Linked DNA regions of Methylomagnum ishizawai. The protein of the gene in region 1 interacts with the protein of each later gene in a pairwise test. Links are inferred from orthologs where the notes say so. Each region holds a gene or a part of one and is shown in the gene's direction. Other genes may lie near its edges.

What was found. Proteins that work in one complex are often made in the same cells at the same time.
Region 2: the proteins of K5658_RS21105 (region 1) and K5658_RS19910 interact in binary tests that used the Escherichia coli proteins (3 or more experiments, as listed by UniProt). The link is inferred for Methylomagnum ishizawai from one-to-one orthologs.

What each region holds. Positions count from the first base shown.
Region 1 is NZ_AP019784.1:85,512-89,862, forward strand. Bases 1-3,003 are described here. They hold K5658_RS21105 (TonB-dependent siderophore receptor), read left to right. Parts: upstream 1-387; coding sequence 388-2,619; downstream 2,620-3,003. Other genes in these bases: K5658_RS21100 (multidrug ABC transporter permease/ATP-binding protein), read right to left, coding at 1-231; K5658_RS21110 (PepSY-associated TM helix domain-containing protein), read left to right, coding at 2,631-3,003. Also shown: more of K5658_RS21110, read left to right, coding at 3,004-3,821; K5658_RS21115 (hypothetical protein), read left to right, coding at 4,203-4,351. UniProt on the Escherichia coli protein: Involved in the uptake of iron in complex with ferrichrome, a hydroxamate-type siderophore. Binds and transports ferrichrome-iron across the outer membrane.
Region 2 is NZ_AP019783.1:4,418,070-4,422,416, forward strand. What follows is about bases 1-2,999. They hold K5658_RS19910 (energy transducer TonB), read left to right. Parts: upstream 1-1,147; coding sequence 1,148-1,852; downstream 1,853-2,999. Other genes in these bases: exbB (TonB-system energizer ExbB), read left to right, coding at 1-766; K5658_RS19905 (biopolymer transporter ExbD), read left to right, coding at 759-1,151; K5658_RS19915 (tetratricopeptide repeat protein), read left to right, coding at 1,854-2,999. Outside these bases: more of K5658_RS19915, read left to right, coding at 3,000-3,092; K5658_RS19920 (sulfite exporter TauE/SafE family protein), read right to left, coding at 3,104-4,347. UniProt on the Escherichia coli protein: Interacts with outer membrane receptor proteins that carry out high-affinity binding and energy dependent uptake into the periplasmic space of specific substrates such as cobalamin, and various iron compounds (such as iron dicitrate, enterochelin, aerobactin, etc.).

The sequences.
Region 1 (4,351 bases):
GTGGCCCAGGGTGGTCATCCAGGTTTGCGCCAGGGTGGCGACCAGGAATTGCGCGGCGAGCAAGCCCGCGAAATAGGGCAGGGCCGTCTCCAAATCGATCCGGCCCTGGACCATGCCTTCGTTGACGAAGGCCATGACCCGCACCGCCAAACCCGCGCTCGCCACGCTGAGCAGCAATACCCCCAGCAAACCCAGGCGGAAGCGCCGGAACATCAAACCGATCAAGTTCATTGCCCGGCTCCCCCTTCGGAAAAAGCGCGGTCCGCCCGCATATGCGACACAGTATTCATATAAACGATTGTGATTCTCATTTGCTTTAAGCTACCACAATCCTCTATGCTCGCGCCATGCCGTGTGATCCGGCACACGAATTTCCTGGAGGACGAGATGAAACGACGATGGCGTGACGATGGTGCGGACAGGGCCGGGGCGGCGGTGGTCCGGGCGATGGTGTTGATGTTGGGCGGCGTGGTGGCGGGCCGGGCGGTGGCGGAAACCCCGGAATCCGGGACGGACGGGCCGGTGTCACTGGAAGCGGTCACGGTGACGGGGGAAGCCACGGAATCCACCGAAACCGCCTGGGGTCCGGTGCGGGGCTATGTGGCGAAGCGCAGCGCCTCGGGTTCCAAGACCGACACCCCATTGATCGAGACGCCGCAGACCATCAACGTCGTGGCCCGCGACGAAATCGCGGCGCGGGCCGCGCAGAACCTCAGCCAAGCCACCGCGTACACCCCAGGGCTGCTCACCGAGATGTTCGGTCCCAGCACCCGCGACGATTATTTCAACCTGCGCGGCTTCGACGTGCCGCAATACCTCAATGGCCTGCGGCTCCTGGGCATCGGCTACGCCAACATCCGCACCGAACCCTACGGGCTGGAACGGGTGGAAATCCTGCGCGGGCCGTCCTCGGTGCTGTACGGCCAGAACCCGCCCGGCGGCTTGGTCAACCTGGTGAGCAAGCGGCCCACCCTCGAACCCTTGCACCAGGTCGAACTCCTCGGCGGCAGTTTCGGCAGGGTGCAAGGTGCCTTGGACCTGGGCGGACCGCTCGACGACAGCGGCCAGTTCCTCTACCGCCTGACCGCGCTGGGCCGTGGCAGCGACACCCAGGTGGACCATGCCAAGGACGACCGCTATTTCGTCGCGCCCAGCTTCACCTGGCGGCCCGACGCCGATACCTCGTTCACCCTGCTCACCCATTACCAGAAGGACGAAGCGGGCAATTCGATGCAATTCCTGCCGCCGCAAGGCTCGCTCCAACCCAATCCCAATGGCCGGATACCCACCAACCGCTTCCTCGGCGAACCGGATTACGACCGTTTCGACCGCGAGCAATACACCGTCGGCTATGCCTTCGAGCATCGCTTCAACCCAATCTTCCAAGTGCGGCAAAACCTCCGCTACGCCCACGTCGAGACCGATTATCCGGTGATCTTCGTCGATGGCTTCGTCACCGGGGCCAACGGCTTGCCGGTCGATTACCGCACCGTCACCCGTTCCGCCGGGCTGTACCAAGCGCACGCGGGCGTGTTCACCCTGGACACCCAGGCCCAGGCCGATTTCGACACCGGCCCGGTGCGGCATACCCTGTTGTTCGGGGCCGATTACCGCAACCTGGGCGGCGACAACAATAGCGGCATCGGTTCGGCCCCGAATATCGACATGTACAGCCCGGTCTATGGCCAGCCTTTCGACCGCCCGGCCATCGACCTCAAGCGGCATCAGGATTTGGACCAGTTCGGCCTCTACCTCCAGGACCAGATCAAATACGATCGTTTCGGCCTGACCCTGAGCGGCCGCCACGACTGGGCCGAGTCGTTCACCCACGAGAACGACCTGCTGTATTCCACCCTCACCGACACCCACCAGGACGATTCCGCCTTCACCTACCGGATCGGCCTGAACTATCTGTTCGACAACGGTTTCGCGCCCTACGCCAGTTATTCGGATTCGTTCGAGCCGGTGCCCGGCACCGACTTCTCCGGCACGCCGTTCCAGCCGACCACCGGCCAGCAATGGGAAGTCGGCATCAAATACCAGCCGCCCGGCTATAACGCCTTCCTCACCTTGTCGGCCTTCCACCTCACCCAGCAGAACATCGTGACCGCCGATCCCGATCCGGCCCACCAGGGCTATAGCATCCAGACCGGGGAGGCGCGGGTCATGGGCATCGAATTGGAAGGCAAGGCCAGCCTGGCCGAAGGTCTGGACCTGACGGCGGGCTATTCCATCTACGATTCCGAAACCACCAAAACCACCGAGGCCGACCAGCTCGGCAAGCGTCTGCCCTACACGCCCGGCCAACAAGCCTCGACCTGGCTGGACTACACCGTGCCGGTCGGTCCGGCGGCGGGTTTCGGGCTGGGAGGTGGTTTCCGCTATGTGGGGTCCAATTACGGGGATTTGACCAACAGCCTGCGGGCACCGTCCTACACCTTGATCGACGCGGTGGTGCATTACGATCTCGGCAAGCTGGACAGCAGCCTCAAGGGGGCGCGGCTGGCGGTGAACCTGAGCAACCTGTTCGACCGCGAGTATGTCGCCACCTGCGGCGATGGCTTCTGCTATTACGGCAACCGGCGCTCGGTGCTGGCCAGCCTGCGCTACGACTTCTAGCGGGGCGGGGCATGAGGGGATTGTGTGTCCGCCTGCACCGCTATGTGGGCTTGGCGCTGGCGGGCTTCCTGGTTTTCTCCGGCCTGAGCGGCGCGGTATTGGTGTTCCAAGCCGAACTGGACGCCTGGCTCAACCCGGAGTTGTTCCGCGCCGCGCCGGGTGGCCCGGCCTTGCCGCCCACCGCACTCGTGGCCGGGGTGGAACGCGCCGACCCGCGTTTGGCCGTCGCCGCCCTGCCCCTACGCATCGAATCCGGGGCAACGGCCCGCCTAGGGGTCGGACCCCGCCTCGACCCCGCCACCGGCCAGCCGTTCGCGCTGGATTTCGACGAGGTATTCGCCGACCCGGCCAGCGGCGCGATATTAGGGCGGCGGCTGTGGGGGGAATGCCACTGGCGGCGCGACGCCTTGGTGCCCTGTTTGTACGTGCTGCACTACAGCCTGCAAGCGCCGGGCGAAACCGGCCTATGGATCATGGGCGGGATGGCGCTGGCCTGGATATGCGCCGCGCTGCTGGGCGTCTATCTGAGCTTCCCGGCCAAGTGGAGGAGCGCTGGAAACCGCTCCTGGCGGGAGCGCTGGGGCGTGGCCTGGAAGATCAAGCGCGGGGCGCGGGGCCCGCGTTTGCATCTGGATTGGCACCGGGCCGGTGGCCTGTGGCTGTTCCCCGCCCTGCTGATCCTGGCCGTCAGCGGGATATCCTTCAACCTGCGGGAGGCGGTGTTCGAGCCGGTGGTGGGCTTGTTCTCGCCCTTGACGCCTTCGCCCTTCGACCAGCGCGTGGAAAAACCGGACGGCGCGCCACCGGAACCCCGGCAATCCTTCGCCACCATCCTAGCGCGGGCCGAGCCGGAAGCGGCCCGGCGCGGCTGGACCGAACCCGCGGCCGACTTGTTCTACAATCCAGGCTATGGCATCTACGGGGTCGGATTCGGCGCGGCGCGGGCGGCGGGGCTCGGGCCTTCCTACCTCTATTTCGACGGCGACGACGGGCGTTTATTGGGCGATTACCGGCCCGGCGCGGGCACGGCGGGGGATGTGTTCGAATCCCTGCAACTGCCTTTGCACAGCGGACGGATCGCGGGCTGGCCGGGCCGGATCGCGGTCGCCGCGACCGGACTCGCCGTGGCCGGGCTATCGCTCACCGGGGTGCTGATCTGGCTGGACAAGCGCCGGGCGCGGGGAAAAAGGCTTGAAGCTTGAGCCCCAAGCCCCAAGGCTGGCGGGCCTCCGCAACCGGGCCCGGCCTTTCCACCGAACCCCCCTACGACGACCGCCGGTGCGCCTGGCCCCCTCGGGGAAATCCGGGAAGCGGAGTCCGATGAAGCTTGGAACATACCGCGTGATAAGGCGCATCTACACCCGCCAAATACCCACACAGCGCTAGCCCGACAATCCGCGCCGGGCATGGGTTCCACCCAAGCGGGCCGGAAACCGCCCTCCTTTTGGAGGGCTGCCGCGACCTCGGGCATCGGATTTGCTAGATAGCGGTCGGAGGGCTCCGGGCGGCAATCGTCGGACCGCGTTCGCGGATGGCTACCGGACCCTGGATTTTGGCCGTTTTTGATTTTCCGGGAGGTCGGTTTGTTCAAGAAATATCTGTTCGGGTTCGTGTCGGCGCAGCTCGCGCTGTTCCTCATCGGTTGTGGCAACGAAGGGCCGCTGGGGAATACCCCGCCCCAAGGCCGGCCGGAATGGATGAAGAAAAAGGAAACCGCCCCCTCCGAACCCGC
Region 2 (4,347 bases), on another replicon or contig:
GCTATGGCTCGGCGTCCTCCAGGAAATGAACGAATCCGGCAAGGTGGTCGCCTATACCGGCCTCTTCACCGACGCGGCGGGCAGCGAACGGACGGGCACCATCCGCCGGATCGGTCCCTTCACGGCGGTGGCCGGGGGCAAATACCTGCGCTACGTTCCCGACTACGGCAAACTGGTCGAACCCCCGCGCCAGCCGGAACGCGACTCTCTGGCCTTGGCGGCAAACCTGGAACACGCGGGCGCTGGCCCGGTCTTGGCGGCGGTCGATCCTTCCAGGGGGACGCTGCTGGACCTCGCCGCCCAGGTGCCCCAAGGACTGGGCTGGCTCCCCAAGAGCCTGCGCGGCCTGTTGAGCAACGAGGTCGATCTGGCCATCTTCGGTGTCCTGCTGCTGGCGAGCGTGTGGGCGCTGGCGGTGGCGGTCGAGCGCTGGCTATTCTTCAAACGGGTCGATGTGGCCGCCTATCCCAAGGCTTCGGTCCTGCAAACCGAACTCACCCGCCACATGACCGTGATCGGCACCGTCGCCGCCAACGCCCCCTATGTCGGGCTGCTCGGCACCGTGCTGGGCATCATGATGACCTTCCACCGCATGGGCACGGAGAAAAGCAGCATGGACGTGCATAGCATCATGCTCGGCCTCAGCACCGCCTTGAAGGCCACCGCCATCGGCCTGTTGGTGGCCATCCCCTGCGTGGTGCTGAACAACGCGCTGCGCCGCCGCATCCGCGAATTGATGGCCGCCCACGAGGTGCGCCATGGATGACCGCGATTTCGACCAGATCAACGTCATCCCGCTGGTGGATGTCATGCTGGTGCTGCTGGTGATCGTGCTGACCACGGCCACCTTCATCGCCACCGGGGAGGTGCCGGTGGACTTGGCCGAGGCCCGGCAGGTCGAGCAACCCAGCCCGGAAACGCCCCTGATCCTCAGTCTCAAGGCCGACGGCACGCTCTACCTGGGCAAGACCCAAATCTTCCTGGACGGCCTGGGCGAGACCTTGGCCCCCTATCCCAAAAGCAAACAGGTCGTCATCAGCGCCGACAGCGCCATCGTCCTGGAAAAATTCGTGCGGGTGGTGGACGAGGTCAAGCGCAACGGCTTCCCCCGCGTCAGCCTGCAAGTCGAACACACCGGGCCGGGGGCATGACCGACGGCCAAAGATATCTGCGGGGATTCGCCCTATCGCTGCTGGCGCATGGCCTATTGGCGGGATTGGCGCTGTGGTGGTTCTGGCACCGTCCGCCCCCGGAACCCGAACCGGAGCCGCCACGCTGGGAAGTCAGCCTGATGCCCCCCGCCGAGGAAGCGCCGCCGCCCGCCAAGGCAAGCCCGCCCCCGCCGCCGGAGTTCGCCGCCGAACCCGCCCCGGCCATGCCGCCCGAACCCCAGGCCACGCCCCCCATGGCGCTGCCCGGCGGGAGCGGCGCACCCCGCTTCGACATCCCCAAACTAGGTCCGGCCATGGGCCATCAGGGACCCGCCATGCCGAACCCGGCGGGAACCCAGGGGTCCGCGGGCGGGACCGCACTGCCCACCGCGCCCGGCACGCGGACGGTGCCCGGTTTCGACGCCGGGGACAGCCCGCCCACCCCCATCGTGCGGGTGCCGCCCACCTATCCGCTGGAAGCGCGGCGCAAAAAAATCGAGGGCTGGGTGCGGGTGGAACTGACCGTACTGGAAGATGGCACGGTGGTGGACGCCCAGGTGAAAAAGGCCGACCCGGTCGGCGTCTTCGAGGCAGCCGCCCTGGCGGCGGTGGCGCAATGGCGGTTCCGGCCCGCCACGGAGAACGGCAAGGCGGTGCGCCGCCGGGCGGGGCAGACCTTGAAATTCGAGCTGAACCAATAATATGAGACGCGCCTTGCTGCTGCTCGCGCTGGTTCCGGGTCTGGCCTGGACCGAACCCGGAGACCCCCACGCCCACCACCACGCCGAACCCGCCGCCGCGCCCACGGTTCCCCCGGAAACCTACCGGGAATTCCAGGCCATCGAGTCCCTGGTCGCCCAATCCGCCTACGCCGAGGCGGAACGCAGAATCCAGGCGCTCCTGCCCGGACTCAAGGACAATCCCGCCGCCCTGGCCTTGCTGCTGCGCAACCTCGCCAACCTCCACGGGATGCAACAGCACTACGCGCCCGCGGCGGAAGCCCTGCGCCGCGCCCTGGATACCCAAGCCCTGGCCCCCGCCGAAACCACCCAGGCCTGGCTGGAACTGGGGCAGTACGAATTCGCGGCGGAACGCTACGGCCCGGCCGCCCAGGCGCTCTCGGCCTGGCTGGAACGGACGCCCGCCCCGGCCCCCGAACCTTGCCTCCTGCTCGCCGAAACCCAGGCCAAGCTCGGGCGATACGCCGAAGCGGCCCGCTTGGCCGAACTGGCCATCGCCCGCTCGCCCCAGCCCAAGCCGGAGTGGTATCAATTCCGGGCGGCCCTCTACCATGCCGCCCACGATCTCGGCGCTTGCGCCAGGGCCCTATCCGCCCTGATCGACCATGAACCCGGCGATCCCCGGTACTGGAACCAGTTGATCGGCGTCTACCAGGAAGCCGGGCAGGAAGGCGAGGCCCTGGCCGTGCGGCAATTGATGTACAAGCTCGGGATGCTGAAATCGTCCACCGACATCGTGCAACTGGCCCAGGCGTTGCGCCACCGGGGGTTGCACAGCCGGGCCGCGGAGCTATTGCAGGAGGAAATCGGGCGGGGCGGGGTGGAGGCCGATGCCGCCCACCTGGGACTCCTGGCCGAGAGCTGGACCCAGGCCCACGAATTGCGCAAAGCCGCCGCGGTCCTGGAACGGGCCGCGGTCCTGGCCGATGGTGGCGAGGTCCGCTACCGGCTGGGCCAGACCTACAGCGAACTGCGCGACTGGCCCAAGGCGCGGCAAGCCCTGGAACTCGCCGTGGCCCGTGGCGGACTCAAGCATCCGGGCGGTGCCCGGTTGTTGCTGGGCATGGCCTACTACCGGCTCGACCGCAAGGATTTGGCCCGCGCCGCCTTCGCGGAGGCGCGGGCCGAACCCGGCTTCCGCGCCACGGCGGAACAATGGCTGAAACACCTCGACCGGGACGCCCCACACGACAGCCACTGAGCGCGGCATTTTCAGGGCTTGAGATTGCGCCTCAGGGCGTCGATGGCCGCCGCGCTTTTCTCCAACAAGGCCCGCATCCATTCCGGCGGCGCGTCGGCGGCGTGGTCGTGTCCGCCGTGGCCTTGGTCTTCATGGGCCGCCCCATGTCCCGCGTGGCCCGCGTGCCCGGCCATCTGGGCATGGGATTGATGCCCGCCGGGACCATGGTCGTGGAGCGCGGCCAGGGGATTCAGCACCGGCGGGGCGGCGGGTTGTTCGTGGACCAGGAACGCCCCCTGCCGCATTCCCATCCAGCAACCCCAAGGCACCATCCCGGTTTGGCTGGGGGTGAACTCGATGACGTTCTCGCCGGGATGCACGTCGAACTCCAGCCCCAGGCCCGGCACCACGATGCGGTGGTTGCAATAGTCCAAGGCCTCGCCCTGGATGATCCAGCGCACCGGCACGCCCTTGCGCAGGGTGAATTGGCTGGGCACGAAGCCCTCCCGGTTCACCGCCATATGGATCACCTGCGCCTCCTCCGCCATCGCCGGGGCCTCGGCGACGCTCCGTTCGCCCGGCCACCAGCGGGCCGCCAGGGCATGGAAATCATGGCCCTGTCCCGTCATGGCGAGGCCGCGGTTGAGCATGATGGCCCCCAGCCCGATCACGATCACCCCGGAAGCCTTGACGATCTTGGGCGCGAACTGCTTGGACAGGGCGCTGGCGAGCAGGCCGAAGCCCATCATCATCGGCAGGGTACCGAGGCCGAACACGAACAGCATCTTGGCCCCGTCCAAGGGGCTGCCGGTCCCCGCCGCCATGATATACATGGCCTGCAAGGGACCGCAGATGATCATGAGTCCGTTCAGGAGCCCGATGACGAAGGGGTTGCTGTTCTGCCGGTAGGCCTGTCCCAGGTGGCGCATCACGAAGCCCGGCACCTTGATGCGGAAGCGGCTGAGCGAAGGAAACAGGTTCAAGGTCGCCAGCCCGAAAACCAGCAGGAAAATCCCCGCCGCGATCCCCGCCACCCCGCGCATGAACGGCGTGAAGGTCACCACCGCCCCCAAGGCTCCGAACAACCCGCCGATCACGGTATAGGACAGGGTCTTGCCCAGGCCGTAGTAGAGATGGGTGAGGTATTTGGAACCGCCGCTCCCCGCCGCCGCCTTGACCGTATAGCCCACCACCAGGGCGCCGCACATCCCGACGCAATGGAAGCCGGTGAAAATCCCCGCGACGAACAGCAAGGCGTAGCTCAATTGCTCCCCGG